DNA from 2 places in the Rossellomorea sp. y25 genome. Region 2 is predicted to be linked to the other one. Evidence: predicted binding sites of a transcription regulator. Region 2 holds the regulator's gene; the other holds the start of a gene.

Region 1 (16,297 bases), 350 kb from region 2:
CCCTATTCGGAAATCCTTTAGGGCTTGCAAAACAATTACTGGTAACAGCAGCCGTCATCGGGATTATCTACTTTATATACCGAAGATGGTTCAGCGGGAGGCGGGCTGGTAATAGTAATGAACAGAGAGCGTTTGTTAAAGCAGCCAAGCAATCGAAGAAGCGTCATAAGAAGAAGTCTTCAAGTAGGCCTCAACAAGTATCAAACGCCCAAAAGAAACGTTCGATACGCAAGAAATCCAATGCCAATCTGACTGTAATTGAAGGAAAGAAGAATAAGAAAAACAATCGAGCCTCGTTTTAGGAGCTCGATTGTTTTATTAATATGTCCATTTTTGCAGAAATGCTTCAGCTTTTGATTTTCCGTACCGGATGAGCTCTGTTTTCCTTTCTGGGGTTAACTCGAATTCGGTTGTGAGCACTCCTTCAGTAGGAATAAAGATGATGTTTTTTTCATGTTTTCTGGAAATGTATCTGGAATCATGTGCATCTTTCATCGTAGTAAAGAGGGCTTCATACATATCAATCGCATTCTTGATTTGTTTTTTCGGCTTTCCGACTAGATCGTGACTTAACTTCACCCCTATTACCGGCCTCACCTTTTTCACATTTTCCCGATCGAACAGCCACATTGGAAAATTACTGAGCACCCCACCATCCACCATAAAACTTATTCCTTCTAAAGATCGTAACTTTACAGGTTCGAAAAAATAAGGAAGACTCGCACTCATTCGTATCGCCCTTGCAACAGGAAAGGTTTCTTTAGCTATTCCATACTTCTCAAGGTCGTCAGGGAGAACTAATAATCTGCCGTTCGATAGATCTGAAGCGATCACCCGGAGTGAATGGGGAGGTAAATCGGCGAACGTATAGATCCCTCTAGCCTTCAGCTTTTCTTCCACCCAGTTTTCAAGCGCCACTCCTTTATACAAACCTAAACGATGGTAAACCCGAAACCATTTTATAATAGGAAAGGAGATGATCTCGTTTGAGTCCAGCAATTTATTAAAATCTATATCATCCATGATTTTCAAAAGCTCCCTGCTCGAATAACCTGCAGCAATAAATGCTGCAATCACTGCTCCTGCACTCGTTCCTGCGAGCCTCTTAAATCTGTAGCCCTTCTCCTCTAATGCTTGATATGCCCCAATCAAGGCGAGCCCCTTGATGCCTCCGCCTGAAAAAACGCCATCGATGTCCACAGGCTCCACTCCTTCTTTTTCTCTTACTACATCTTTAATTCACAAAGAAGGATTTTAGACTAAAAAAATAGGAGGGGAACCAGTCCCCTCCTATCTATCTTTATTATTATAAACCGCACTTCAGTTGAGCACCGCAGTTGGTACAAGTATTGCAGCCGCCCATATCTTTTACCGTTCCTTTACGGCAGACAGGACACGTATTTCCAACTTCAGAACCAATGGTAACGTCTGTTGAACGCACGTCTTGAATCGTATCGAGTAACACGATCGGCTTTTTAGTTGTAGGAATCTCTTTTTGTTCTGCTTCATGCTCGTCATCAAAGCTGTTTTCTTCTGCTTTGAGGGTAAGAACTTGCGAATCACGGCTTCCATCAACGTACACCGTACCGCCTTTTGCTCCACCTTTATAAAGACGCTCATACACTTTTTCTACTTGCTCAACCGTATAACCACGAGGGGCATTAACGGTTTTCGAAATGGAGCTGTCAATCCAATTCTGGATGACACATTGAACATCAGCATGTGCTTGTGGCGCCAGGCTCATGGAAGATACAAACCATTCTGGAAGATTGTCAGCATCTGCTTCCGGATTTCTCTTTAAGTAATCCTCTACAATATCCGCTTTTACTTCAATAAACTTACCAAGACGGCCGCTTCTGTAATATGTGAAGGAGAAGTATGGCTCGAGACCTGTAGATACACCAACCATCGTACCTGTTGAACCTGTTGGAGCAACGGTTAACAGATGAGAGTTTCGAATCCCGTAGTGTTGAATGTCATCCCGTACATCCTCAGGCATTTTCTTCATGAAACCTGTTTCCACAAACGCTTTTCGTAAAGCCTTCGTTTCTTCGTCGGTACTTCCAGTAAGGAATGGGAAGCTTCCCTTTTCCTTGGATAATTCAACGGATGCACGATAAGCGGTTGTTGCGATGGCTTCGAACACCTCATCAACCAGCTGGTTACCTTCTTCTGAACCGTATTCTTTTTCACAATAGATCAACAAGTCTGCAAGCCCCATAACCCCAAGGCCGACACGTCGCTCACCAAGGGCCTGCTTTTTGTTTTCATCCAGGAAGTACGGAGTCGCATCAATGACATTATCCTGCATGCGAACACCCACTTCAACGGTACGCTTCAACTTTTCGAAATCAACGGTTTTCGTCTCTTTATTGGCAAACTGAGCCAGATTCACGGCTGCCAGATTACACACTGAATAAGGAGCAAGAGGCTGTTCACCACATGGGTTGGTAGCAACTACCTTTTGACCATAAGCTTTCGCATTCGTCATATCATTCGCGTTATCAATAAAGAAGATTCCAGGCTCAGCTGAATACGTTGCACAAACATTGATAAGATTCCAAAGCTCTTTCGCTTTGATCTTACGGTAGGTACGGACTTTGTATCCAAGCTTTTCCCACTCTCGGACGTCACCGACATTGTGCCATTCTTCATTGTAGTATTTCATTTGCTCTTCATTGTAACTTTCAACATCCGGGAAGCGGAGTTCATACTCACGATCGTTTTCCACAGCTTCCATAAAGTCGCTTGTTAAACAAACAGAAATATTGGCACCTGTCAGAAACTCTGAATTATGGACGCTATATGTTCCGCCTGTACGCAGCTTTTCTTCTGCATTCTTAAGGATCTTCGCATCAAACCCACCATACCCGGGGATTTGTCTATAGTTCAGGATTCCTTGATACATCGCTTCCTCTTGTTCCGTCAGAGGGGTGAATTTCAATTTATCCTGTGCCGCTTTTTTAATGGTTTCATCTTCTGTATTCTCAAGGAGATAACGCAGAATACGCGGGTTTTGCATTTTAGAAATGATGAATTCGATAATATCGGGATGCCAATCTGATAACATGATCATTTGTGCCCCGCGTCTTGAACCGCCCTGCTCAACCAAATGAGTCAATTTGGCGATGTCATCCAGCCAGGAAACCGAACCGGAGGATTTACCGTTCACACCTTTTGCAAGGGTATTGCGCGGACGAAGCGTCGATCCATTCGTTCCGACTCCCCCGCCTCGGCTCATGATCTCCATTACCTGCTTGCGATGTTCTGAAATCCCTTCACGTGAATCCTGTACGAAAGGCATCACGTAACAGTTAAAGTACGTAACATCCGTTCCGGCACCCGCTCCATAAAGCACTCGACCAGCAGGAACAAAATGCAGGTTCACCAATTCATGATAGAACTTCTCAAACCAAACTTGTCTCTTTTCAGGAGTTTCTTCCACTTCTGCTAAGCCTGTTGCGTTACGCTTTGCAATTTGTTCGTAGTAGACTTCGAGAGGTTTTTCAATTACATCAAGTGTTCTAGAAACGATACCCGTTTCCATTTCTTCAGGTTTGTCTATGGCACTTCTGTACTCTTCTTCGATCCAAACATCTGCTTTCTTCGTTTCCCAATCGATGCTTGTGATGTAACCTAACCCTCTTGCAGGGAATTTAGGATCTTCTTTGATGGTGAGGACTACAAAGTCTCCTTCAGAAAGGGTGATTTTTTCCGTGTCTTTGAAAGAATAACGATCAATCATGACAAGACGGGATACACCTTTGTGTGTAGTATTCATATCCGGTGTAATGGGATGTACTTGAGGAAATAATCCGATATCCTGATTTAATCTTTCGATGTTTAATTTCATTGTGTTTTTCGACGCAACAGTCATAAAGACAACTCCTTCTATCTCAAATCTTTCATTTGTTTGTTATTTACTTTGATGTGTAATATCAAATAATACGATATCATAGCTCTATTAGAAAAGCAATAAATAAACACAACATATAGTGTGCAAAAAATTATTCGACACACCATATATTGTGTTTCGGGTCAATAGGTCATTTGTTTGTCAAACGGATAATAAGCCAATAAAAATAGAAAACAGGAGGAAACAATAGAAAATCATATAATACTCCGACCATTTCTATTAATTTAGAACTTGATATAAATCCAAGTCGCGTAATAGTTGGTAAAATAGGAAAAAAGCGACAAGCATCGCTTTTTTTCTACAAAAAATTTTATCGTTTAAAATTCCAATCATCTGATTCGTACCGGGTTTCGGCAAGGTCCACAACATATTGTGTTTCCTCTTCAGAAAGTTCATATGGTTCCAGGTGGATATTCAGTCCTTCTTCAAAACCTTTTTTGAACGCTTCCTTGGCCATGTCCATGGTGACCGTTTCAGAACTGATTTCGTTCATCGCAACGGCCTTGTTTTTAAAAGCTCGCTGCATACGCTCTTTTACCCTGTCAGATGGATAATTAAACAGACTAAACAATTTATCTTCGTCAAGATCCAGGAGGATAGAGCCGTGCTGGAGGATGACGCCCTTTTGACGCGTCTGGGCACTGCCTGCCACTTTCCTTCCTTCAACCACCAGTTCATACCAGCTGGGTGCATCAAAACAAACAGCTGAACGTGGATTTTTTAATCCTTCCCTCTCTTCTGCTGTTTTCGGAACAGCAAAGTAGGCTTCAAGGCCCAGGCCCTGAAATCCCTTTAGAATTCCTTCCGAGATGACACGATACGCTTCCGTTACTGTTTTAGGCATTTCAGGATGATCTTCTGAAACAATGACGCTGTACGTCAATTCATGTTCATGCAGAACCCCCCTGCCTCCAGTCGGTCTTCTGACGAATCCGAGTCCGTGCTCCTTAACGGCTTCAAGATTGATTTCCTTTTCTACCTTTTGGAAGTAGCCAATCGATAGTGTCGCGGGATCCCAACCGTAAAAACGAATCGTCGGAGGAATCTTCCCTTCACTATGCCAATCGAGTAGCGCCTCATCAAGGGCCATATTATAAGAAGGGGAACAATTCCCTGAGTCAATGAATCTCCATGTTTCCTTTTTCATGCATCATACCTCATTTACGTCTTCTCTTTGATATTTTATTATGTAATCATTCAACTTCATTCAAGTCCGTTACTAGTCTATCAAATCCAATCGAAAAAACAAAGAAAAACAGATTGGAAAGTGTTTGCTATAAAATAATAAATTTGTTTTGATTCTCGGAGCTTTCATGAATATAATAGAAGATAGCGCATTTGTAGAAAGGAGCATGAATGATGGAAGGATTATATATTCTTTTAGTCGTACTTGGTGGAATCATTGTTTATTCACTCTTTACGTTCTTCTATCAAAAGAGAATTGTGAATACATTGACTGAAGAAGAATTTCGAGCAGGATATCGTAAAGCTCAATTGATAGATGTTCGTGAAGCGAATGAATTTGAAAACGGTCACGTACTTGGCGCACGAAATATCCCCCTATCTCAAATAAAAATGAGACAAAAGGAAATCCGTGCCGATCAACCCGTTTACCTTTATTGCCAAAGCGGACTCCGCAGCGGACGAGCAGCTCAAATGCTTCACCGCAAAGGATACCGAGATCTTCACCAATTGCAGGGCGGCTTTAAAAAGTGGACAGGTAAAGTAAAACATAAAAAATAATGTGAAAGGATTGCCTTAGAGGCAATCCTTTTTTTGATCGGTGGGAGTAGTCGGATGGATTGCGTTGATGGATCTAGTGGTAGTATGTAGAATCCCATCAACAAATGGGATTATTTGTAATTCGGCTGGATTTTTGCTGAAAACTGCTGGATTCCTGTTCATTTCGGCTGGATTATCAACCAAAACGGCTGGATTCCTGTTCATTTCTGCCGGATTATCGACCAAATCGGCTGGATTCCCTTTCACTTTGGCTGGATTATCGACCACCACGACCGAATTCCGCGCCTATTTTGCTGAGTGATCCACCATATCTGCTTAATTACTTGTCTTACTATGCTAATAGTCCCTTTAAACGGCCAAATCACGTCTTTTTCACTTGAATTACAGGAGATAACACCACAATCACCTCCGCCCCATTTCTCTTTCAATGAAGGTCCGTCCCTCAGAAAATCCCCGCAGCGAACCGCTGCGGGGATTTCCAGTTTTACATCTTTTAGCTTTCTTTTGTATAACGCAGTATTGGTTTTCTTGCTGCGAGTGTTTCGTCCATACGTTTGACGATGGTCGTATGAGGTGCTTCTTGGACGATTTCCGGTGTTTCTTCTGCTTCTTTAGCAATTTGGATCATTGCATCTATAAAGGAATCTAGGGTTTCTTTCGATTCTGTTTCCGTTGGTTCAATCATCATGCATTCTTCCACATTTAATGGGAAGTAAATCGTAGGCGGATGATATCCGAAGTCGAGTAGTCGCTTCGCAATATCCAATGTACGGACGCCAAGCTTCTTCTGACGTTTTCCACTGATGACAAATTCATGCTTACAATGACGATCGTATGGAAGGTCGAAGTGAGGAGCCAGTCTGCGCATCATGTAATTTGCATTCAGGACTGCGTTTTCTGTAACGGCTCTCAGTCCGTCCGGCCCCATCGTTCTGATGTAAGTATAGGCACGAACGTTAATACCAAAGTTCCCATAGTATGGTTTTACACGGCCAATTGAATCAGGACGGTTGTAATCGAATTCGAACTTTTCGCCATTTTTCACCAGGACCGGTTTTGGAAGGTATTTAATCAAGTCTTCCTTCACTCCGACAGGACCGCTTCCAGGACCACCGCCTCCGTGAGGGCCCGTAAACGTCTTATGAAGATTTAAATGCACGACATCAAATCCCATGTCCCCAGGTCTGGCTTTTGATAATACTGCATTTAGATTGGCACCATCATAATACAGCTTACCGCCTGCTTCATGAATGATTGCAGCCATTTCCAGAATGTTTTCTTCAAATAAACCAAGAGTGTTCGGATTGGTCAGCATCAGGGCTGCAGTATCATCTCCTACTACACGCTTCAGATCTTCCAAATCAACTAATCCATTCTCGTTTGATTTAACCGTTACTGTTTCGAAACCTGCTACAGTGGCACTGGCAGGGTTCGTTCCATGAGCTGAATCCGGTACGATGACCTTCGTACGGTGAGTGTCACCATTTGCTTCATGGTAAGCACGGATCATCATAAGACCGGTCCACTCTCCATGAGCTCCTGCTGCAGGCTGCAGGGTCACCTCATCCATACCTGTGATCTCTTTCAAATGCTCTTGAAGATCATACATAAGTTCAAGCGCGCCTTGAACACTTTCTGCTTCTTGTAGCGGATTGATATGGGCAAATCCATTCAGTCGTGCAACGTTTTCATTCACCTTTGGATTGTACTTCATCGTACAGGACCCTAAAGGATAAAAACCGGAATCCACACCATGATTACGTTTTGATAATGCTGTATAATGACGCATGATATCCAGTTCAGATACCTCTGGAAGCTCTGGTTCTTCCGAACGGATATAATCTGATGGAATGAGATCCGATAATTCCACCTGTGGTACATCTAATTCAGGTAAGCTATAGCCGACACGGCCTTCTTTAGATAATTCAAAAATAAGAGGTTGATCTTGCTTATTCATGACAATCCCCCAGTTCTGCTACGAATGCGTCGATTTCTTCTTTGCTGCGAAGTTCAGTAACAGCCACCAGCATGTGCTGTGCCAAGCTGTCATCCACTAGTCCAAGATCGTATCCACCAATCATTTCTTTTCCTAGAAGCTTTTGATTGATTTCTTTGACAGGCATATTTACCTTAACGACAAACTCATTGAATGTTGGACCTTCAAATGCAATGGAGAATCCTTTTGCTTTAAAGGCTTCTTTTGCATAATGTGCTTTTTGGATATTTTGAAGTGCCATCTCTTTGACGCCCTGTTTTCCAAGTGCTGTCATGGCCACAGATGCTGCGAGTGCATTTAATGCCTGGTTTGAACAAATATTCGACGTTGCTTTATCACGACGGATATGCTGCTCACGCGCTTGAAGAGTCAGAACGAATCCTCGGATTCCATCTTCATCAACGGTTTGACCAACAAGACGGCCCGGTACTTTACGCATAAGCTTCTTGTTCACGGCAAAGTATCCACAGTGAGGTCCACCAAAGGCACTTGGAATGCCAAATGGCTGTGCATCACCAATGACGATATCTGCACCTAATTGTCCAGGAGGTGTAAGTGCACCTAGTGCAAGTGGGTTTGAGGAAACCACGAACATCGCTTTTTCAGCATGAGTCACTTCTTCGATCGCTTTTAGTTCTTCCACCCGGCCGAAGAAGTTAGGATATTGAACGATTACCGCTGCAATTTCATTGCTCATTAATTTCTTAAGTTCTTCCACGTCCGTTACACCATTATTGTGCGGGATTTCCACCACTTCGATATATTGACCTTTTGCATAAGATCGTAAAACATCACGTGATTCCGGATGTACGGTACTTGAAACCAATACCTTTTTACGGCGGGTCTGACCTGCGCTCAGCATAGCTGCTTCTGCTAGTGCCGTTCCTCCATCGTACATGGAAGAATTGGCTACATCCATGCCAGTCAGCTCACAAATCATCGTTTGAAATTCAAAGATAGCTTGAAGTTCCCCTTGTGAGATTTCCGGCTGGTAAGGAGTATAGGCAGTATAGAACTCTGAACGTGATAATACATGATCCACGATGATCGGCATGTAGTGGTCGTATACTCCTGCCCCTAAAAAGGACGTGTGACTTTTCAAGTCAGCATTCTTCGCTGCCAATTTGGTCAGTTCTTTTACCAATTCCGTTTCTGACTTCGCTTCTTTGATTTTGTAATCCCCTTTGAAACGAACCTTCTCAGGAATATCTTCAAATAGATCGTTAACGCTGTCTACTCCTATGCTGTCTAACATTTCCCTTTGATCTTGCTCTGTCATCGGTAAATAACGATGCTTCATGACCGTCATTCCTCCCCTATTTCTTTGGTCTTTTATAGAATGGTGTCGATACCACTTTGGCTTTTAACTTTTTCCCTCTGATTTCAACCAGTACTTCTGTATCTAAAGAAGTAAACTCTTTATCAAGTAATGCTAATCCTACATTTTTCTTTAATGTCGGTGATTGCGTACCGGTTGTGACTTCCCCTATTTCTTCTTCACCGGAATATACTTTATAGCCATGACGGGGAATTCCGCGATCGATCATTTCAATCCCGACGATTTTTCTTGAAGCCCCTTCTTCCTTTTGCTGTTTCAGCACTTCCTGACCGATAAATGGAACCTCTTTATTCACCTTTACGGCGAATCCGATCCCCGCTTCGATCGGCGTGATGGATTGAGATAATTCTTGTCCGTAAAGTGCAAGATTGGCTTCAAAACGCAATGTATCACGTGCACCTAGTCCGCATGGTAGCACCCCATGGTCCTTTCCTGCTTCCAGGATAGCTTTCCAGATCGCAGCCGCATCACCAGCATCACAATAGATCTCAAATCCGTCTTCCCCTGTGTAACCGGTACGTGAAACAAGTGCAAGTCTATCATCAATATTCACTTCGGTTTGGAATTTAAAAAATCCGATATCGCTTAGTGAATGTTCGTTTGTAAGTAATTGTAAAACTTGTTCGGCAAGTGGACCTTGAAGTGCCAATTGCGCCATATGTTCAGAGATGTTATTGATTTCTACGCCATCTACTTCATGTTCTTTCAACCACTGAAAATCTTTATCTATATTTGCTGCATTGACAACGAGCAAATAATCATTATCTTTTATTTTATAAACTAATAAGTCATCGACCGTCCCACCGTTTTCGTAGCACATAGCCGTATACTGAGCCCCTCCGTCTTTTACTTTGGAGACATCGTTTGTCATCATTTTTTGTAAGTAGTCAAGAGCCCCTTCACCCTTCACTTCAATTTCTCCCATATGAGAAACGTCGAATAGTCCAGCCCGGGATCGTACCGCTTCATGTTCTTCTTTAATACTTGAGAATTGCACTGGTAAAGCCCAGCCACCGAAGTCGATGGTCTTTCCTCCATACTCTTTGTACACTTCGTATAAAGGTGTTTGTTTTAACTCTGACATGACTTTTCCCCCTTTATCTTCCTTACATGCATAATCCTTAACCAAGTTTTATCCCATGAAAAAAGGACAGAAAAACCCCTTTTCATAAAGAAGTTTTCTCTGTCCTTGCACCTGAAAGTTTACCGAAGAACGGCTTTCCCCTTTGGTGGTTTCCGTTAAGGAAACACTCTCCAGAGTTGCGTCCAACAAGAGTCTTTTTGCCTGAGAGATTCACACTTAAAAGTGCTTGCTCCTTCGGCGCTGTATGCACAGTCTCTCCCCTTGTTATCATTCGCCAATATTCCTTGAAACATTTGGTCATACTAGAAATATACAGAAGAAATGTTGTAAATGTGAATGTTCGGATTTTCGAGTTTTTTTAACATTAGAAAATCTATTTTCATCCTACCATTAAATACGAGGATTGAGCAATCATTTTTATTAGAATTAAGGAGATGTTTTTCAGATGAATGTTGAGGTTTTATTTGATGAAGAATGGGGCGAGGGTCTCGAGAATTTAATTGATAACGATGGCCCATGGGGAAATTGGGAGCTTTATAAGCTGGCCATCGAATTTGAACATCATCTTGCAATTCCGAACTTTGAAGGCCTGCAAGCTCCAAAACATTTGGCAAATGTCACTCCACTCCCCCATCAGCTTGAAGCAGCAAAGCAGGTTGTCGAAACGATGAACGGCAAAGCGATCCTTGCAGATGAGGTCGGATTAGGCAAGACCATCGAAGCCGGATTGATATTGAAAGAATACATGATTAGGGGATTAGTGAAGAAAGTATTAATATTGGTTCCTGCATCCCTGGTCTCTCAATGGGCCTATGAATTGAACAGTAAGTTTTTCATCCCGGCTGTTCCGCAACGAAAAAGTTACGTATGGGATCAGTGCGATATTGTCGTCTCTTCCATGGATACGGCTAAGAGGAGCCCTCATCGAGAGAAGGTGTATGAACAGGACTATGATTTGGTGATTATCGATGAAGCTCACAAACTAAAAAATCATAAAACAAAAAACTATGAATTTGTCCAGAACTTAAAAAAGAAATTCTGCTTATTGCTGACGGCCACACCAATCCAAAATCGTGTTGAAGAGATTTTCCATCTAGTTTCCCTCCTTAAGCCTGGACATCTCGGAAATGAATCCGGGTTTTCTGACAGATATAAAAAAGGGGACCGTACTCTTCAAGAGGATGAACATTTAAAGAGTCTCATTAACAAAGTGATGATTCGTAATAGACGGAGCGATACGGGTATAGAATGGACGAAACGTCACGTTAAGACAGTTTTAATTGATTTTAACGAAGCTGAAAGAGATTTATATAACAGCATCGATTTGCTCAAGGGGGACTATGATGAGTGGGCTAATTCAAGCTCCTTCTCTCTATTGACACTTCAAAGAGAAGCATGCAGCTCACGTGAAGCAGTATTTTATACCCTTAAAAACATGCTGGAAAAGAAGGAGAACCCGACAGCAGCTTTTGAAAATACAATTGGTACACTTATGAAAAAAGTAGAAAACGTGACAATGAACTCCAAGGCTCAGAAAGCATTGGAAATCATCCAATCGATCAATGATAAAGTGATTATTTTTACAGAGTACCGGGCGACACAGCTCTATCTTCAATGGTTCTTAAAACAGCATGGAATAAGCTCCGTACCGTTTCGGGGTGGATTCAAGCGGGGGAAAAAGGACTGGATGCGTGAACTCTTCCAGAAGCATGCCCAGGTGTTGATTGCCACAGAAGCTGGCGGAGAAGGAATCAACCTTCAATTCTGTCATCACGTAATCAACTTTGACTTGCCTTGGAATCCTATGAGATTAGAGCAGCGAATCGGACGTGTACACCGGCTCGGACAAACAGAGGATGTTCACATCTACAATTTCGCTACTAAAAATACTGTAGAAGAACATATCTTAAAACTTCTTTATGAAAAAATTAATCTCTTTGAACGAGTGATCGGGCAATTGGATGAAATCCTGACACGCCTGGATTTCCGCGACTTCGAAGAACACGTAACCGATATTCTCTCTTCGTCCCGATCAGAAGGAGAAATGAAGATTAAAATGGAGAATTTAACGAGTATGATTCAATTTGCTGAACAATTAAAGGAGGAGAAATCAAATGCAGCAGCACGAAATACATCGATTTCTTGAGAGATACTTCGTGGCTAATGGTTGTGACCTGGTTGCGAACGGAGATGGTCATATGACCGTCCAGCTCACGATTGAATTGGATAAGGAGCTGATGAACCGTCCATTCTACTGGCACTACCTTGAGAAAACGGGAGGTGTCCCAAATCCCATGACATTATCCCTTATTACGAATCCAGATAAAGCACCTGAAGAATTAAAAGGAGAACCTATTCACTTCGGTTCCCCCAGGTTACACCAAATCTTTCATTCAACACGAAATCTAGCAGGATATATACGTTTATATGAAAACCGGCACACACCAAGTGGTCAACAAATCCCACTTCATCCGTGGCTCGGGCTGAACATCAAAATATCGTATCAATCCAATCGTAAAAAAGACAGCATACGAAGCATCGGATTAAACCTGATCAATGGAGTCATTCAAGAAAACTTTCATTCGTCATTGATGTCCAGAAACTTGACTCCCAAGATTCCTGATTTCTCTTTCACTCTAACACCGATCATCAAGCCGAAAAGTGGGGTGAACCGAATTCAAACGTTTTTGTATGAAGAAATCAAAAAAGAACCCGTTGAATGGGCTGAGCAGGCACGAAAAACGTGGGAGGAAGATTTACAATTATTGAATCACTTTTATGGAGATCAAGAGGAAAAACCCGAATCCTATTTCTTGGAACAACAAGCATTAAAAGAACAGTATGAACCTAAAATTTCCATTGATATTATCAATGGCGGGATTTTTTATTTACGTAACAACAATTAACGGTAAACGGAGTAGGTGCTTCAGACGCTTACTCCGTTTAACTCCATACAAAAAGACTACCAATAAGGTAGCCTTATCCACACTATTTGTTTTTCTTAAACATGATCATGAAAGCATATGGGATGATCCCGAACCAGCGAAATAGGAATGGTTCTCGCTCATTCTTCCGTTGCTTCTTTATACTTTTACGTTCATGAGGTGATTTTTCATAATGTTGGACAAATGTTTGTGTTATGAATTTAACATAATCATTCACTGACATAAAAGCCCCACCTCCCGCTTTTATCAGTATGCCCTGCAAATAAGTAATTTATTCAGCTTCGTCCCCTAGATGGGGCAGTATGTCTTGAATAACCTCTTCTACGGTTTTATTGTCTGTATGAATGGTTATGGAACTTCCACTATCATATAATGGTAAGCGGCGATTGAATAAACTCGATAAACGTTCCTTGGAATTAGTTTGCACGAGTGGACGATTCTCATCCCCTTCTAAACGGGACCATAATGAAGCAAAAGGACAAGTCAGGTGGAACACAAAGTCCTGTTTACGTAAGATCTCCCGGTTCTCTTCCCTTTCAACCACTCCGCCACCCGTAGTGATAATCGCTTGTTCGTTGGCTAACTCAAGAAGTACCTCGCTTTCAAGATCCCTGAAATATTTTTCTCCATGCTGATTAAAGATCTCTTTGATAGGCTTTTTTTCTTTATTCTCAATGTAACTGTCCATATCAATGACCGGAAGATCCAGTTCTTCCCCAAGACGTTTTCCGATCGTTGTTTTTCCCACTCCCATAAATCCAATGAAGAAAATTGGTCTCATATTCTACTCCCAACTTATAATATGTTTTGTTTCCCTATTATACACAACCGTCGTTGGAAGAAAAACCTTCTCATCGCGTTTGAAAGTCACTTCCAATTGTATTTCATCCGGGTTTATCGACTCGCTGCGGGTCAGAATTTCACCATACTCACCTTTCAACTGTTTGGAAGTAAGTACCCCACTTTCCATCTCCAACAATATCGCATGGGACACACTCACGTTTCTTTCATAAATGTTTTTCATATTGGTCAAGTATAGGTACTTACTTATAAAAAGATCCTTTGCAGCAAACCCAATAGATAAAACAATCATCAGAAGCACTAAAGTATAGGGCAATATAAATCCCTTATTGTTAAGGCATTCCTTCCCCTTGTTGGGTAGAAAAATAAAAGAATTCCCCCTCCACTCTTTCTCCACCCACAAACTCCAAATCCAGATGCACCCCCTGGATAATGGAAGCAAAGCTAAATGAATCCACTGCCTGTAGAACGACTTCATGCCCTCGATTATTTACCCTCCTCCGAAGCGATTGATTATACTTTTCATACGAAATGGATTCACCATTCACCATAAAAGAGATCTTATCGGGAGTGATCTCAACACTTTCGCCTCTCCATAATTCATACCTCAAGCTTTCATTGAATAGATTCCATTCATAATAATGTGGAGGGACCAAATCATTCTTAATAGTAGAAAAACCATTCATGATGAGAGGAATGCATAGTGAAATCATGCAAAATATTGTAAAGCTTAACAGAGACTCGATTAATGTATATCCTTTATTATCCACCCATGGAGATACATACTTCATTAGGCCCGATATCTCTTTTTTGATAATGAACACACGCTTCTTCATTCCCTCCCCCTTTCCAATCAAGCTCATACCTGACTCCTCTATATATTCTTGAATGATCCACATACTCGTGACTGACGATTGCCTTCTCCACCCCTTCTTCAAGAAACTTCAACGCCTCTACTTCATATTGCAGTCCCTTTAGTTGAGAAGCATAGTGAATGAGAAACGGAATGAACATACCGGCAATCATGAGTATACAACTGAAAGCAACCAGGGTTTCCGGAAGTGAAAAGCCTTTAGAATTCTTGTACATAAAATCTCCCTTGTCCAATTTGAAACATGAGTTGAAGGATTGTATCCCCCATCATAAAATTCACCTTGCCGAATCGGTTCGTATTCCCATTGGGAAAGAAAGTGATGTCTTCCAAGCTGTTTGACGATATGTGAATGGAAGTTGAAAGTTCTCTCGAGACAACCGTCTGTCTCGTGATCGTTTTCGCAACGTATTTATTCGATAAGGGGTAAAAGGATAAAATAATGGGAACTTGATGACTGATGCTGTAGCTTTGGATCTGATAGAGGTCTGATCGAAGCTGGGAAAGGAAGAGGTCCTTTTCATTATGTCCTTTCATGGGAAGGATGGAAAAGCTGACCCATGAGAGAAGGGTCGTGAAAATCAATAAGACGACAAGCATCTCAATGAGGGTATAACCCGCTTCCCCCGTAATATTCTTCATTAATTAGAGGTCACCTTCCCTTCAGCATCAATGGTGATGGCACTACCGTCGGGGCAGGCTTTATAATCTTCATTTAAATACCCATCTGTGACAAGCATATCTATGGTGACCGGTAGTGAATTCCCATCCATTTTGTAGGCTTCAACCTGACCTTCCACCATGTGAACAAATGCCTCGCAGCCTTTGGAGTTAATCGAACTGCTTTGGTTGGTGACGTTGGGAATCGTAATAAAAAGCAAAACAGATATGACTAACAATACAATCATCATCTCGATCAGGGTGAAACCTTTTTCATTTTTGAGCATGATATTCCTCCTTGAGTTTTGGGTATGTGTTACTGGTGTGAATGTGAACAATGCATTTGCATTAATTTGCTGGTGAGCGCTGGCCTCGGAGGTATTGGCACTTTCTAGATATTTTCTAAATCCCCTGCATCATCTGAAATAACGGCATCATAATGGAGAAGTAGATTGCCATGATGAATAGACCTACAAAAGTAAAGATCATCGGCTGGATATATTTAAGCAAAGCATTGGTATTCTCCTCTAATTCTTGAAAACATATCTCGCTATAAAGTCGCAGTTCTTCTGACAACCGTCCATTGGATTGCCCGTGGTGGACAACGATGGATAACTCTTTTTGAAAAAACGGGAGCGATGAGAAGCATTCATGAAATGGCTTCCCTTCTTTTAATCCTTTCATCAATTTTTTTGAAATGTATTGTAACGTTGGTCGGAAGGATTGACTTTCAATGATGAGCAGTGACTCAGTGATGGATACTCCACTGGTGAGAAGAAAGCTTAATTCCCTGGCAAAAAAGTGTGAGTGACCAAGCCTTAAATAATTTGACAGATACGGAATTTTGCACAGGATGACTGAGATTTTAATAGGAGAGATTCTTTGTTTGAACAGGAAGAATAATATGGTGCAGAAAAAGAGTGATAGTAAAAATGTACTAAA
Region 2 (16,297 bases):
TTCACGTGGAAGCTTAAACGATCGAGTGACTGCCAAGGTGAATGAGCTGCTTGACAGGGATGGATATGGGATTGTCGTTCAGGACGTTCGCATGAAGCGTACGGATTTACCGGAAGCAAATGAAAACTCTGTTTATACGCGCATGATTTCAGAGCGTGAATCAAAGGCTCAGGAATACCTTTCCATGGGGGATGCGGAGAAACAAAGAATCACGGCTGAAACAGATCGTGAGGTGAAGGAGCTGCTGGCAAAAGCGGGGGCGGACGCCAATGTCATCAGGGCAGAAGGAGAATCCGAAGCGGCACAAATTTACAACAAGTCGTTCTCGAAGGATCCCGACTTCTACGACCTCTATAAAACACTGGAAACATATAAGAAAACAGTGGATGATAAAACGGTCATTATTTTACCATCCGACTCCCCTTATGCAAGGCTGTTGATGGGATATACGGAATAAATGAAGAAGCTCTTGAAGATGGGTAAGTATCCAATCTTCAAGAGTTTTTTTATGTAAGCTGGCTTCTGAAAGATAGCTGATATGCTAAGCTCTGTTTTGGTGGCACGCAGTTCTGAGATGAAAGCTGCAATCTCCTTCCCTATTATAAGTGCCCCATTTTTCCTTTCATTCCCCAACATGATAGAATATACGTATAGAAACAGAAGCCTTTACAGGAGGTACTTACATGTCCAAAAAATTAGTATTGATCGATGGCAATAGCATTGCTTACCGTGCATTCTTTGCACTGCCTTTATTGAATAACGACAAGGGTGTACATACAAACGCAGTGTATGGTTTTACCACCATGCTGCAAAAAATATTGGAAGACGAAAAACCATCGCATATTTTAGTCGCGTTTGATGCAGGAAAAACGACTTTCAGACATAAGACATTCAAGGAATACAAAGGTGGCAGACAAAAAACCCCACCAGAATTGTCCGAGCAGTTCCCATATATCCGTGAACTATTGGATGCTTACGGAATTAAGCGCTATGAAAAAGAAAACTATGAAGCGGATGACATTATCGGAACACTCTCTCTACAAGCGGAATCTGACGGATTTGAGGTAAAAGTGTATTCCGGGGATAAGGACTTAACACAGTTAAGCTCGAAGACTACGACGGTTTGTATTACGAGAAAAGGCATAACGGATATCGAAGTGTATACTCCCGAGCACATTAAAGAAAAGTGGGAAATCACACCTGATCGCATCATCGATATGAAAGGCCTTATGGGGGATAGCTCAGATAATATTCCCGGTGTGCCGGGTGTAGGTGAGAAAACAGCGATCAAACTGCTAAAAGAATTTGATTCCCTTGAAAAGCTGCTTGACTCCGTTGACCAGGTGAGTGGGAAAAAATTAAAAGAAAAGCTCGAAGAAAATAAAGAACAAGCGATCATGAGTAAAGAGCTGGCGACCATCCTCAGAGAAGCTCCAATCGAGATCGGAGTAGAAGAATTGAATTATGATGGTATGGATGAAGGAAAACTAAAGGAAGTATACCGGGATCTCGGATTCAACTCATTACTTGAGAAGATGGGTGAGTCCACCCAGGAGGAGCCCCAGGAGCTGGATGATATCTCCTTTGAAATAGTTGAAACCATCACAGAAGAACATCTTTCAGACGAAAGTTCTTTATACATTGAAATGCTTGAGGAGAATTATCACCTCGGAGAAATAATCGGGATGAGTCTGCACAATGAGAAAGGCACAATTTTCTTTACGCTTGAGACCGCATTGAATTCTGAAGCCTTTAAGGATTGGGCTGAAAACGAAAGCGCAGCGAAATATGTTTACAACTCGAAGGAAACCGTCGTTGCTTTAAAAAGACAAGGAATTGACATGAAAGGGATTGAGTTCGATCTCCTGTTAGCGTCTTATATTATTAATCCTTCTGAATCGAGTGAAGACTTTGCTTCTATTTCAAAAGGACACGGTCAGCCTTCTATCGAATCGGATGAAGCGGTTTATGGAAAAGGTGCCAAGCAGAAAATTCCTTCTACTGAAATTCTATCAGAGCATCTTGCACGAAAAGCATTCATTCTTCATGAGTTAATGAACACATGCATGGAAGAGTTGAAAGAAAATGATCTCTATGAATTATTCACCGAGTTAGAATTACCCCTTGCCCTTATTTTAGCCGAAATGGAATTCACGGGTGTGAAGGTGGATCAGGAGCGTTTGCTCACCATGAAGGATGAGCTAGCTCACCGTTTGGAAGAATTAGAAAAGAATATCCATGAACAAGCTGGCGAAAGCTTTAACATAAATTCTCCCAAGCAGCTTGGGGTGATTCTTTTTGAAAAATTGGGTTTACCAGTCGTCAAGAAAACGAAAACCGGTTATTCCACTTCTGCGGATGTATTGGAAAAACTGCAGTCCAAACATGAAATCATTGATCATATCCTTCATTACCGTCAGTTAGGGAAGTTACAATCCACTTATTTAGAGGGGTTATTGAAGGTCGTCCATAAAGATTCCAGTAAGATTCATACACGGTTTAATCAGGCCCTTACACAAACTGGCCGACTAAGCTCGACAGACCCTAACCTGCAAAACATTCCGATCAGACTTGAGGAAGGAAGAAAAATTCGTCAGGCGTTCATTCCATCTGAAGAGGGCTGGGTCATGTTCGCTGCGGACTATTCTCAAATTGAACTGCGTGTACTGGCTCATATTGCCAAGGATGAAAAATTAGTGGAAGCCTTCAGGAATGATATGGACATTCATACGAAAACAGCGATGGACGTCTTTGGGGTGGCAAAGGAAGAGGTCACATCCAATATGAGAAGGCATGCGAAAGCCGTTAACTTCGGAATCGTTTACGGAATCAGTGACTACGGTCTTTCTCAAAGCCTGGATATTACACGAAAAGAAGCAGGGGAATTCATTAAGAAATATTTAGAAAGCTTCCCCGGGGTAAAAGAGTATATGGATGACATCGTTCAGGATGCAAAGCAGAAGGGGTATGTGACGACCCTGCTGAATCGACGACGCTACCTTCCTGAAATCACGAGCCGTAATTTCAACTTAAGAAGTTTCGCTGAACGTACAGCGATGAACACGCCGATTCAAGGAAGTGCAGCCGATATCATCAAGAAGGCGATGATTGATATGGCAGCGCGATTAAAAGAAGAAAATCTTCAATCGCGATTATTGTTACAGGTGCATGATGAATTGATCTTTGAAGCACCTGAAGAAGAAATCGAAGTACTGAAGAAGATTGTTCCTGAAGTGATGGAGAATGCAATGGAGCTTGAGGTTCCATTAAAGGTCGATTACTCATACGGACAGACTTGGTACGACGCGAAATAGAGTTTGAGAAGGAGGTGGCATAGTGCCGGAGCTGCCTGAAGTAGAAACGGTCAGAAAGACGTTAGAGCTTCTTGTTATCGGGAAGAGAATCAAAGACGTCTCGGTTTTTTGGCCAAAGATGATTAAAAACCCCGATGAACCCGATGAGTTTGTTCATAGCTTGAAGGGGCAGGAAATTCTTGAGATGAGAAGAAGAGGGAAATTCCTGATCTTTTACTTAAACGACGTGGCCCTTGTTTCTCACTTGAGAATGGAGGGAAAGTATAACGTATCCGATAGCCGGGACCCGATTGAAAAGCATACCCACGTGATCTTTCATTTTACGGATAACACAGAACTCAGATACCGTGATGTCCGGAAGTTCGGGACGATGCACCTTTTCAAGAAAGGGGAGGAGTTGCTTCACCTTCCCCTCCTGCAGTTGGGACCGGAGCCATTCCAATCCGAGTTTACAACAGACTACTTAACAGAGAAGCTGCGCAAGACAGATAGAATCGTGAAAGCTACATTATTAGATCAAACGGTCCTCGTGGGACTGGGGAACATCTATGTAGATGAAGCGTTATTCCGTGCGGGTATACATCCTGACAGGAAATCAAAATCCCTTTCAACGGAAGAAATTGAACGTTTGCATAAAGAAATTATTCATACGCTAACCGAAGCCGTTGAAATGGGTGGAAGTACGATTCGATCCTACGTGAATTCCCAGGGTCAAATGGGGATGTTCCAACAGAACCTCTACGTGTATAGCCGGAAAGAAGAGCCGTGCCGTCAATGTGGGACTCCCATTGAGAAGAAGGTTTCTGCAGGGAGAGGGACTCACTATTGTCCTGATTGCCAACGGTAGAAAGAACATTTAACATCTGATAAGCCCTTACCATATAGTATTGTAATGATTTTTGGGAGGGCTATTAGATGAGTGAAACAATCTCCTTATTACTGCTGGCGTTTGCTGTAAGTCTTGATAGTTTTAGCACCGGTTTAACCTACGGATTACGAAAAGTGAAAATCCCTACAAAATCAATCAGCATCATATCCATTTGTTCGGCAAGCTCTTTATTGTTAGCCATGTTGCTCGGTCAAACCATCGGATCCATCATCACACCGGTTTGGGCTGGCAGAATTGGCGGGCTGATTCTAGTTGTAATAGGAGCGGCCGTATTGTACCAGTTCTTTAGACCGGAAAAAGAAACGGTATTATCCCAGGAAAAGACGCTGATTAACTTTGAGATCAAATCCATAGGCCTGGTGGTTCAAATTTTAAGAAGGCCGTTAACGGCAGACTTTGATAGATCGGGTACGATTACGGGAATCGAGGCATTCATGCTTGGGATCGCCCTGTCACTCGATGCATTCGGTGCCGGAATCGGTGCCGCGTTATTAAATTTCTCGCCATTATTACTTACTTTGGCAATCCTGTTGATGAGCTTTACGTTCTTATTCTCAGGATTGAAGATGGGAGAGTTCTTCTCTCATTTACGGTGGATTCATCGAGTATCATTTCTTCCGGGAGTTCTCTTGATCCTTATAGGGATCCTCCGGTTTTAGTGGCTGAGCTAGAAAGGAATACGATAATGGGAACCATTATAGGATTAACAGGTGGTATTGCAAGTGGTAAAAGTACAGTTTCAACTATGTTAAATGAAAAAGGATATACGATAATAGACGCCGACCTTGCCGCCCGTATGGTGGTTGAGGTTGATCAGCCTGCTTATCTTGCGATTGTGGAAGAATTCGGTGAACACATACTGCACGATCACGATTCAACCATCAATCGGGAAAAACTCGGTCAAATCATCTTTAACTCTGAAGAAAAACGAAAAAAGCTGAATGGAATCGTTCATCCTGCCGTCAGAAGCATGATGCTCGCACATAAAGATGAAGCCATTGCAGCTGGTAAACACACGATTTTCATGGATATCCCTCTTTTATTCGAAAGTGATTTGACGTGGATGGTTGATCGCACAGTCGTGGTATACGTGGATCAAGAAACCCAACTATCCCGCCTGATGAAGCGGAACAACTTTAACCGTGAAGACGCATCATCCCGCATCGCTTCCCAATTCCCCTTAAAGGATAAAGCAAGCCTTGCCGACGCAGTCATCGACAACAACGGATCTCTACATGAGACCAAAGAACAGCTTGATGCACTCTTAGTGGAGTGGAATCTAAAACCATAGAATGGCAAATGAGCCGACAAGAAACCTCTTGTCGGCTTTTTATTATGGCTCACTATAATTAGTAGTTATGCTGATAAATATTGATTTTTGGTTTGTATTTGTAAATAGGAGAAATTCTAATCGTAACTATAGAGGCTTTAAGGTGTTTGTCTTTCAAATGTATAGGCACTAAACATATATCAGCACAGAGTGGATTGTAGCGGTAGGCACTTTACTCCTGCGGGAAATAGAGGAAAGGTCGAGACCCCGCAGGCGCAGCCAAGGAGGCTCGACTTCCTCCCCGCGGAAAGAAAGTGCCTGGAGCGGAAAGGAACGATCAATGTTAAAATCAAAATCTATTTCATTGAAAAAATGTATGAATCCAATCCATAAAAATATACATTCAATAAGCTGATTTGTCAGAATAATAAAACATTAAAAATCCGCAAAATACTTATTAACTAATTCTCTAAATATGTTATACTATTTTTAGCAAATAAACATATAAGTATAACATTAATATAGAGGGGAGCCGGATTTATGAAGGCGAAAATTGCAATCAATGGTTTTGGACGTATTGGGAGAATGGTTTTCAGAAAAGCAATATTAGAGGAAAACTTAGAGGTTGTAGCCATTAACGCAAGCTACCCAGCTGAAACGCTAGCCCATTTAATAAAGTATGACACAAATCATGGAACATTCCAGGCAGATGTAGTGACAGAAGATGATGCACTCATCATCAACGGGAAACGTGTCCTACTATTAAGCAATCGTGATCCTAAAGCATTACCTTGGAACGAATTGGATATTGATATTGTCATTGAAGCAACAGGAAAATTCAATTCAAAAGACAAAGCGAGCCTGCATTTAGAAGCGGGAGCCAAAAAAGTCATCCTGACGGCCCCAGGTAAAAATGAAGACGTTACCATTGTGATGGGTGTAAATGAAAGCGCATTAAATATTGAAGAACACAGCGTGATTTCAAATGCATCTTGTACAACGAACTGCTTAGCACCAGTTGCGAAGGTATTAGATGAGCAATTTGGTATTGAAAACGGACTTATGACGACAGTCCATGCTTACACAAATGACCAAAAAAATATTGATAATCCCCATAAAGATTTGAGAAGAGCGAGAGCGTGCGGCCAGTCGATCATCCCGACAACGACTGGTGCAGCAAAAGCATTATCATTGGTTCTGCCTCAATTAAACGGCAAGCTTCACGGAATGGCATTACGTGTCCCTACACCAAATGTTTCACTAGTGGACCTGGTTGTAGATGTGAAAAGAGACGTAACAGTAGAAGAAATCAACGAAGCATTTATTACAGCATCTCTTGGTTCTTTACATGGAGTGCTGCAATACACAACAGAACCTTTGGTTTCGATCGACTTTAATACAAATCCTCATTCAGCGATCATCGACGGATTATCCACGATGGTAATGGGAGATCGAAAAGTGAAAGTACTTGCCTGGTACGATAACGAGTGGGGCTATTCATGCCGCGTCGTCGATCTGGCTAAATTCGTAGCAACAAAAATGAACGCAAAACAAGAAGTCAACGTTTGAAAGAATCAACATAAACAATAAGCATCATCCTTAGAACGTACCTTTCCAGGTGCGTTTTTTTTCTTTTATTTCGCTTTTTAAGAATGATGGTATAGAACACTTTATTTAATGGGGATGTATTAAATATTTTAGGAACAAATTCTGCAAAGGAGCTTTTTTATGTTTATCTATCAAAAAGTATAATTAGAAAAAGTGTAGCATCCCAGAGTGGATTGTAGCGGAAGGCACTTGACTCCTGCGGGAATAGCGGGACAGGTGAGACCCCGCAGGCGAAGCCGAGGAGGCTCACCGCCCGCCCCGCGGAAAGCAAGTGCCTGGAGCGAAAAGGAACGGTCAACATTTAGAACATAATCCAAAACTCACTTTACTATTTTGGGTGATAACCCGCATAATCTCGTTGCAATCAACCGATCGTCCACCCATATAAAAAAGTTTATAAAAATTTATTGCAAAACAGTTTTAAACAAAGTATACTATTTTTCGTGAACTTCTTATTAGCAAATGAATACTGATTTAACTACTTAAAGGGTTAGGACCTCTTCGGACTAACTTTCCCCCGTGGTAGTTAAGATTTTGCCAAAGGACACGTTCATTTTGACGAAAAAAATTATGTCAAAGGGGGAAACACTCAATGGAAACAATGGGTCGTCATGTAATCTCGGAATTATGGGGTTGCGATTTTGAAAAATTAAACGATGTAGTAGGAATTGAAAAAACATTCGTCGATGCTGCACTTAAATCAGGTGCAGAGGTTCGTGAGGTAGCTTTCCATAAATTTGCTCCTCAAGGTGTGAGTGGAGTTGTGATCATTTCAGAATCACATCTGACTATTCACAGTTTTCCTGAACATGGTTATGCCAGTATAGATGTATATACTTGCGGTGATTTAGATCCTAACATCGCTGCTGAATATATTGCAGATGCTCTTGGTGCTGACACGCGTGAAACAATCGAATTGCCACGTGGTATGGGTCCGGTACAAGTGAAGAAGTCTCAGGCACAAGCCCTTTAATTGAAAATAACTCAGAAGAGATGCGTATTGGATGCATCTCTTTTTTTGTGCTTTTGTAAAGGAATTGATTTTGAATTTTCATTCGTGCGGTTTTCGTGTAAAATAAGGGTAAATAAAGGGAGGAACTTTATATGAGCGGAATACGTACCCTGTTTAAACGATTTCAATCAGAATGTGAGACATCTGATAAGCACGAAGATAAAGACCTGCAATCACGATATTATAAATCCATGCATCAAGGTGCATTTAATGCAGTACTAGAGTTATTCTCATCCTCTGAATATGAGGTGATTTCCCAGTCTAAGGACAGAGGGGAAATCACGGTTCGTAAAAATGGGACTCCCCAACTGTTCATCGTCGCAACAGTCATCACCGTAAGGCCTTTTGAAACGGCAGTCGATTTCAAGGTGAGTGCAGACAAAGGGAAGGTCTTTGGTACATATACGGTGTTAAAAGCGCAGATCAGCCATTATTATCAGAAGCTTGATAGTGAATTGACAAAAGTGAAATAACGGTAAATCCCATAGAAGCTTGTGTACAGCGCAGCTTTTTTATATGATGAAAGTAAGAGTATGTAATAACGGAGCTGATATTATGAAATGCCCGTCTTGCCAGCATAATGGTACCCGAGTGGTGGACTCCCGGCCTGCTGATGAAGGACGTTCGATCAGGAGAAGAAGAGAATGTGAAGAATGCACTTTTCGCTTCACGACCTTCGAGAAGGTAGAAGAGCTTCCTTTAATTGTGGTGAAAAAAGAAGGGGTAAGAGAAGAGTTTAGTCGAGAGAAGATTTTGAGAGGGTTGATCAAGGCTTGTGAGAAGCGCCCGGTACCTCTTGAGAGATTAGAAAAGATCTCAACGGATATTGAAAAGGAACTCCGAAATCAAGGTGCTTCTGAGGTAGAATCCGTTAAGATCGGTGAGATGGTCATGGATCAACTTGCCAAGGTAGATGAAGTTGCATACGTACGCTTTGCATCTGTTTATCGACAGTTTAAGGATATTAATGTATTTATAGACGAACTGAAAGAATTAATAAAAAAAGAGTAGAAGAATGAGCTGAAGATGTAATTCTTTAGCTCTTTTCTCTTTATTTCTTTGAAAGGTAGAATCCAACTATGATGAAGAAGCATTGGAATGAAATACAGCCAATCGATCCCTACACGGTAGGGACAAATGGGATGCTTCAGGAATATGACCGGAAAATCATTACATTTCTGTACCAGCCTTTAATTGGTTCAGTGTGCTACAGTCTTTATATGAGTTTATGGGGAGAAGTCGAAGAAAATCGGCTCTGGTCGACTGATTCCACCCATTATCACCTTATGAACATACTGTCCGTGAATCTTCAGGACGTCTACGAAGCGCGGATGAAGCTTGAGGGAATCGGCTTGTTAAAGGCATATGAAAAAAGGGACAACGGGGACCGCAGCTTTCTCTATGAACTGCAGCCTCCTCTTTCCCCTCAGGAATTCTTTCATGATGGTATGTTGAATGTGTATCTTTACCGGAAAATCGGCAGAACTCATTACTTGCGTTTGAAGAAGTTTTTCACTGACGAATCGGTTGATAAACAGCAGTACTCGAATATCACTCGATCCTTTCAGGATGTTTTTACATCGGAGCAAATTAATTTTCTTCACCATGATGCAAATGTGGATTCGGAAACCAAGTCTGGTGAACAATATATGAACTATGGAAGGAATGAAGGGATTCCATTAGACGACATCGATTTTGATTTTCAGTTATTGCTGGCGGGATTATCCGAATCCATGGTTCCGCGAAAAGCCTTTACAGCGACTGTGAAGGAAACGGTACTGAAGCTGAGCTATTTATACGGCATCGATCCTATTCAAATGAAAAATATCGTCTTAAGTTCCCTGGATGCTGATGATACCATCGATATAGAATTATTGCGTAAAACTGCACGGGATTGGTATGGGCTACAAACAGGGGATCAATTGCCCGATTTGACTACCAGAATCGAGACCAAGAAACCTGAACCAGCGTATAAACCCCTCTCCAAAGAAGAGGAGCTGATTGAATACCTTGAAAACACGTCTCCAAAAGACGTACTATCTGATATTTCGAATGGCGGTGCCCCTTCTAAGTCTGATCTGCAGGCCGTAGAAGAAGTGCTCATGTCACAGAAGCTGCCGCTTGGTGTTATGAACGTTCTTATACAATATGTCCTATTAAAAACAGATATGAAGCTGACAAAGGGATATATGGAAAAAATCGCATCTCATTGGTCGAGGAAAAAGGTTACGACTGCAAGCGAAGCAATGGATTTAGCCAAGAAGGAACACAAGCAGTATTTGGAGTGGGCTGAAGGGAAAAAGGAAAATAAAACGAATAGGCGAAGAAAGCCGATTCGGACAGAAAAACTCCCGGAATGGTTCCAAGAAGGAGAAGTGGAGAAAGAAAACGATTCCTCTCAGGAAGAATACGATTTCGAGGCAGAGAAGAAAAAACTCGAAGAAGAGCTTAAAAATTTTCGGAAGTAGGTGAACATAGCGGTGGAAAGAATAAACAACACCCTGAAAAGGTTGGCGGCTTCTGGTTCGTTTCAACAAAGATATGAGCAAATGAAAAAAGAGATTCTTGAAAACAATGATGTGAAGGATTTTATTCGCAGGAATGAAGACCGTGTTACAGGGGAAATGGTGAATGAGAGCCTTATGAAGTTATATGAATACATTTCTCAAAGTAAGGAATGCCGTTATTGCCCTTCTTTACAGGAGTGTAAGAATATGATGGAGGGGTATGATCCCCACTTAGTGATCAGGGGCAACACAATCGACATTGATTATCATCGCTGCCCTCGAAAAGTCATCCACGATGAAAGGACGAGCGCCCAGCGTCTAATCAAAAGCCTGTATGTACCGAAGGATATTTTACAAGCATCTTTCTCAACCCTTGACCTTGATTCGAAAAGCCGTCTGGAAGCAGTGCGGCTTGCAAAGAATTTCGTGGAGACCTATACAGAGGGCACGAAAATGAAAGGACTCTATTTTTACGGGAAGTTCGGGGTCGGCAAGTCCTATTTGTTAGGGGCCATGGCCAATGAACTCGCCGAGAAAAAAATCGGTTCTCTTATCGTGTATGTTCCCGAGTTCTTCAGGGAGATCAAACAATCACTCGGTGATAATACGGTGAATGAAAAGCTTGAGATGGTAAAATCAGCCCCGATACTCATGCTCGATGACATCGGCGCAGAAACGATGTCTAGCTGGGGGAGAGATGAGATCTTGGGGACGATCCTCCAGTACAGAATGCTTGAGAACCTGCCTACATTCTTCACCTCCAACTTCAACTTCAGCGAGCTGACTCATCATTTGACATACAGCCAAAGAGGAGAAGAAGAAAAGCTGAAGGCGGCAAGGATCATGGAGCGGATTAAATATCTATCCCAGCCTGTGTTGATTGATGGAAGGAATAGAAGAGAATAGATTGAAAGAGAGGAAATTACATGCGATGCGATTTCCTCTCTTTTTTATGTGTGTAAATTTAGGTGTAGACATTGGACATTTTGATGTGATTTTTTTACAATTATTGCAAAACGGCTGGATTATGGAGGTTTTCGGCTGGATTATCGAGAGAAACGGCCGGATTTCCGAAAGAAACGGCCGGATTTCCGAAAGAAACGGCTGGATTTCCGAGAGAAACGTCCGGATTTCCGAGAGAAACGTCCGGATTATTGAAAGAAACGGCCGGATTCACTCATCGTGCACGGAAGCGAACGCATGTTCATGGTGTCCATAACTACATAGTGAAGAAAAGAGTCAATTAAATTCCCTCATCAACTTCTAAATGATACAAGCCTCCCATATATATAAATCAGGGAATTGGGTTTAAGGAGGCGAGAAAGTTTGATTGAATTTATTTTTAAGCAAAAAAGTGATGCGGTAAAGCTTCAAGAATACCTCAATAAAGAGTTCATCCAATCATGGTTTCATGAAACGCTTTTTCAACATACAACTCACTATAATCTGACGATAGAGGTTTCCCCCTTCTTCAAGGAAAGAGAAAAGCTATTCAATGGGGTTTCACACTTTGTCTTAAATGATAAATGCATGGACTGGTCCGAATCAGCCCTGAAAGAAAATTATTTCTATGAAGATGTTGATGAAATCAATCAAATATTAGAAGTCGTATCAGAGATGAGGATGGGTGAACGACCTGAATTGATGGAGCTGATTGGTGAATGGGACGAGGTCAAATACGTCCATGACAGCCTGGAGCTATTGTTGGAAGGAAAGACTCCCATATCATTCGACTCTTTTAGCAAGTTCAGGCTGAAGAACCTTCAGGAGAGACTCCTCCTCATGGTGGATCTTGCTATAGATGAATATAAGATGGAGCAGGAATATCAAATGTTTGTTCATATGCTGCGGGAGTATCTAGCATCGAGGGAGCAGAAAATGCGCACGATCCATCTGTACTCGACGGGTTACGGCTATCGTTTCTTTGATGAAGACATGAAAGAGCTGACACGCCAGGAACTGACAAAGGCGATTGATAAACGATTATTGACGAATCATCCCTTATATGTTGATTCGTACACCATTGCTCCGTTATTATCCATTGCCCCGGAAAAGATACTCGTCTATGGAAATGGTGACCATCAATTGATCAGGACGCTTCAGAACATTTTCGAAGAACGGATCGATCTCCTGCCGTTGAGTTATTTTCCTGACACGCTTCTGTATCCTTCGTGGGATATCGCGAATGAATAGGCTTGCTTTTCAAAACATAACCGATTATAATACCTACATAATAAGTCAATAAATAAAGGTTATGATGAGGACAAGAATATTCCTATTCCATTCACAGAGAGGGAAGTCTCCCGGCTGCAAGCTTCCTAATTCGGTAGTGATATTTACCACCTCGGAACTTCAATTATGAACTGAATCTTGACGGATTCACAGTAATGATTGACGGCTAAATGTCGTTATTCGTTTTCAATGAAGTCATTGTCTGTATTTTGGGCACAATGAGAAGTTGGGTGGAACCACGAGTTTACTTATTAACCTCGTCCCTTCAAACGTGAAGGGGCGGGGTTTTTTATGTTTTATAGAGATTATTTAAGGAGTGAAATTACATGTCAGAAGTAGTGAAAATTCAGTTCCCTGATGGAAATGTAAAGGAGTTTCCTAAAGGGACGACAACAGAAGAGATTGCTGCGTCCATCAGTCCCGGACTGAAAAAGAAGGCGCTCGCTGGTAAAATAAATAATGTATTAATCGACTTGCGTACAGGGATCCAAGAGGATGGGGCGATAGAAATCGTTACACCTCCAGGAGAAGATGCTCTGGAAATTCTTCGTCACAGTACAGCTCATTTAATGGCTCAGGCGATTAAACGTTTATACCCTGAGACAAAGCTCGGAATCGGACCGGTCATCGAAGGCGGGTTTTATTATGATATTGATTCCGAGCACACGTTTACACCAGAGGACCTGCCATTGATCGAGAAAGAAATGAAGAAGATCACTGGTGAAAACTTAGAGGTGGTTCGTAAAGAAGTCAGTCGCGACGAAGCTCAGAAAATGTATGAAGAAATCGGTGACGAGTATAAGCTTGAATTACTTGAAGCGATTCCAGAGGGCGAGCAAGTCTCGATTTACGAGCAAGGTGAATTCTTCGATCTATGTCGTGGGATCCACATTCCGTCCACTAATAAAATTAAAGAGTTTAAGCTGTTGAGCATCGCCGGGGCATACTGGCGCGGGAACAGCGATAACAAAATGCTTCAACGAATTTACGGTACTGCCTTTTTCAAGAAAGAAGACCTGGAAGAGCATCTGCGTCTTTTAGAAGAAGCGAAAGAGCGTGATCACCGTAAAATCGGAAAAGAATTAAACCTATTCATGAACTCACAAAAAGTGGGACAAGGTCTGCCGATGTGGCTGCCTAAAGGTGCAACGATCCGTCGCATCATCGAGCGCTATATCGTGGATAAAGAAGAGCGCTTAGGCTATGATCACGTGTACACTCCTGTCATGGGAAGTGTTGAACTTTATAAAACAAGCGGTCACTGGGATCACTATCAGGAAAACATGTTCCCGGTTATGGAAATGGATAACGAAGACCTTGTTCTCCGTCCAATGAACTGCCCTCATCATATGATGATTTACAAAAACGGCATTCACAGCTATCGTGAGCTTCCGATCCGTATCGCCGAGCTTGGTCTGATGCACCGTTACGAATTATCAGGAGCACTATCAGGACTTCAACGTGTACGTGGAATGACTCTGAACGATGCTCATATCTTTGTCCGTCCCGATCAAATCAAGGAAGAATTCAAGCGTGTCGTACGCCTGGTTCAGGAAGTGTACAAAGACTTTGATCTGAAGGACTATTCCTTCCGCCTGTCTTATCGTGACCCTGAGGATACTGAGAAGTACTTCGATGATGATGAGATGTGGAACCGTGCACAAGGGATGATCAAGGAAGCCATGGATGAACTCGACGTTGAGTACTTTGAAGCTGAAGGGGAAGCGGCATTCTACGGCCCTAAACTGGACGTTCAAGTGAAAACAGCCCTTGGTAAGGAAGAAACTCTATCAACGGTTCAACTGGATTTCCTGCTTCCGGAGCGCTTTGACTTAACATATGTAGGGGAAGACGGGAAGCAGCACCGTCCGGTAGTCATTCACCGTGGTGTCGTATCCACAATGGAACGCTTCGTGGCATTCCTGATTGAAGAATACAAAGGAGCATTCCCGACATGGCTCGCTCCAACGCAGGTTCAGGTAATCCCGGTTTCTCCGGATGTTCACTTTGACTATGCGAAAGAAGTGAAAGAAAAGCTTCAAGCTGAAGGATTACGTGTCGAGATTGACGATCGTAATGAAAAGATCGGCTACAAAATCCGTGAAGCACAGATGAGTAAAGTCCCTTACATGCTTGTAGTGGGAGACAATGAAATCAAGGAAACGGCTGTCAACGTCCGTAAATACGGAGAGCAGAAATCAGAAACAATCTCCCTTGAAGAGTTTATCGGAGACATCACAAAAGAAGCAAAACGATAAAATGAGGAAGAGGGACGGACCTTGCATCAAGGTCCGTCCCTCCCATATAAAATTCAAAAAAACTGTTGCACTCTCCTTAGATGTCTGATATTATGAAATACGTTGTGATATTAAATGATTATTTGACAGCGGTTTTGTCATGTGATATAGTATCTAAGGTGAATTGAATACAGTTTGGTACAAGTAGAGGCTACCCGCTTCTCACCTGAATAACGCTTTCTAAAGTTGTTTCCAGGTATGTGATTGACTATTAAAGCCATTTATATATGCTTAATAATCAGGTGCGGGTGTTTCGACACTCGCATCTTTTTTTGTTTGCTTCAAGCATGCAGAAAAAGGTCCGAGTGCGTCGACCAAAGCCGTGTATTCTTTTAATAAACCTTGGAGGTGGCTAATTATTAGCAAAGACATGATCTTAAACGAAACGATTCGTGCCCGTGAAGTACGTCTTATCGATCAAAACGGTGAGCAACTTGGGATTAAAACCAAGAATGAAGCTCTTGAAATCGCTGAACGTGTAAATCTTGATCTTGTTCTTGTTGCTCCAAATGCAAAACCGCCCGTTGCTCGTATCATGGACTACGGTAAGTTTAAGTTTGAACAACAGAAGAAAGAAAAAGAAGCACGTAAGAATCAGAAGATCATCAATCTTAAAGAGGTTCGTTTAAGCCCGACGATTGATGAGCATGATTTCAACACTAAGCTTCGTAACGCTCGTAAGTTCCTTGAAAAAGGAGACAAAGTTAAAGCGTCAATCCGATTTAAAGGTCGTGCGATTACGCACAAAGAAATTGGTCAACGTGTTCTGGATCGCTTCAGTGATGAGTGTAAAGATGTAGCAACCGTTGAATCAAAACCGAAAATGGATGGTCGCAGTATGTTCTTGGTGCTTGCACCAGTTAACGAAAAATAAAGGACCCGAGGAGGAAAAGCATCATGCCAAAAATGAAAACTCACCGCGGCTCAGCTAAGCGTTTCAAGAAAACAGGTTCTGGTAAACTTAAACGTTCACACGCTTACACAAGCCATTTATTCGCAAACAAATCTACTAAAGCAAAGCGTAAGCTACGTAAAGCGGCTGTTGTCTCTAAAGGAGATTTCAAACGCATTCGTCATATGCTTGACAACCTAAAATAAGAGTAATAGAAACAGGAGGGAATTATTATGCCACGCGTAAAAGGCGGAACAGTAACACGCAGACGTCGTA

The links. Region 2 encodes NrdR, which represses ribonucleotide reductase genes. Its sites were predicted from a motif close to AACACNATATATNGTGTT; they were not measured.
Region 1: a site for NrdR is predicted at 4,016-4,033, ahead of AAEM60_RS14980 (vitamin B12-dependent ribonucleotide reductase). Genes of this name have one in related genera too.

The regions. Positions count from the first base shown of each region.
Region 1 covers NZ_CP145886.1:2,958,326-2,974,622, forward strand. The annotation lists gene AAEM60_RS14970 (SA1362 family protein) at 1-302, shown strand, start outside; gene AAEM60_RS14975 (patatin-like phospholipase family protein) at 319-1,200, opposite strand; gene AAEM60_RS14980 (vitamin B12-dependent ribonucleotide reductase) at 1,307-3,877, opposite strand; gene AAEM60_RS14985 (biotin/lipoate A/B protein ligase family protein) at 4,227-5,063, opposite strand; gene AAEM60_RS14990 (rhodanese-like domain-containing protein) at 5,276-5,659, shown strand; gene AAEM60_RS14995 (hypothetical protein) at 5,724-5,960, shown strand; gene gcvPB (aminomethyl-transferring glycine dehydrogenase subunit GcvPB) at 6,153-7,616, opposite strand; gene gcvPA (aminomethyl-transferring glycine dehydrogenase subunit GcvPA) at 7,609-8,955, opposite strand; gene gcvT (glycine cleavage system aminomethyltransferase GcvT) at 8,972-10,078, opposite strand; glycine riboswitch at 10,258-10,349, opposite strand; gene AAEM60_RS15015 (SNF2-related protein) at 10,524-12,224, shown strand; gene AAEM60_RS15020 (YqhG family protein) at 12,193-12,984, shown strand; gene AAEM60_RS15025 (YqzE family protein) at 13,067-13,246, opposite strand; gene AAEM60_RS15030 (shikimate kinase) at 13,295-13,804, opposite strand; gene AAEM60_RS15035 (hypothetical protein) at 13,808-14,140, opposite strand; gene comGF (competence type IV pilus minor pilin ComGF) at 14,157-14,660, opposite strand; gene AAEM60_RS15045 (hypothetical protein) at 14,587-14,913, opposite strand; gene comGD (competence type IV pilus minor pilin ComGD) at 14,897-15,337, opposite strand; gene comGC (competence type IV pilus major pilin ComGC) at 15,337-15,642, opposite strand; gene comGB (competence type IV pilus assembly protein ComGB) at 15,758-16,297, opposite strand, start outside.
Region 2 covers NZ_CP145886.1:3,305,561-3,321,857, reverse strand. The annotation lists gene AAEM60_RS16895 (protease modulator HflC) at 1-457, shown strand, start outside; gene polA (DNA polymerase I) at 684-3,314, shown strand; gene mutM (DNA-formamidopyrimidine glycosylase) at 3,337-4,161, shown strand; gene ytaF (sporulation membrane protein YtaF) at 4,230-4,862, shown strand; gene coaE (dephospho-CoA kinase) at 4,889-5,494, shown strand; gene AAEM60_RS16870 (glyceraldehyde-3-phosphate dehydrogenase) at 6,014-7,042, shown strand; gene speD (adenosylmethionine decarboxylase) at 7,674-8,054, shown strand; gene AAEM60_RS16860 (cytosolic protein) at 8,186-8,566, shown strand; gene nrdR (transcriptional regulator NrdR) at 8,649-9,104, shown strand; gene AAEM60_RS16850 (replication initiation and membrane attachment family protein) at 9,173-10,561, shown strand; gene dnaI (primosomal protein DnaI) at 10,574-11,506, shown strand; gene AAEM60_RS16840 (putative sporulation protein YtxC) at 11,927-12,793, shown strand; gene thrS (threonine--tRNA ligase) at 13,159-15,090, shown strand; ribosomal protein L20 leader region at 15,266-15,407, shown strand; gene infC (translation initiation factor IF-3) at 15,500-16,003, shown strand; gene rpmI (50S ribosomal protein L35) at 16,027-16,227, shown strand; gene rplT (50S ribosomal protein L20) at 16,255-16,297, shown strand, end outside.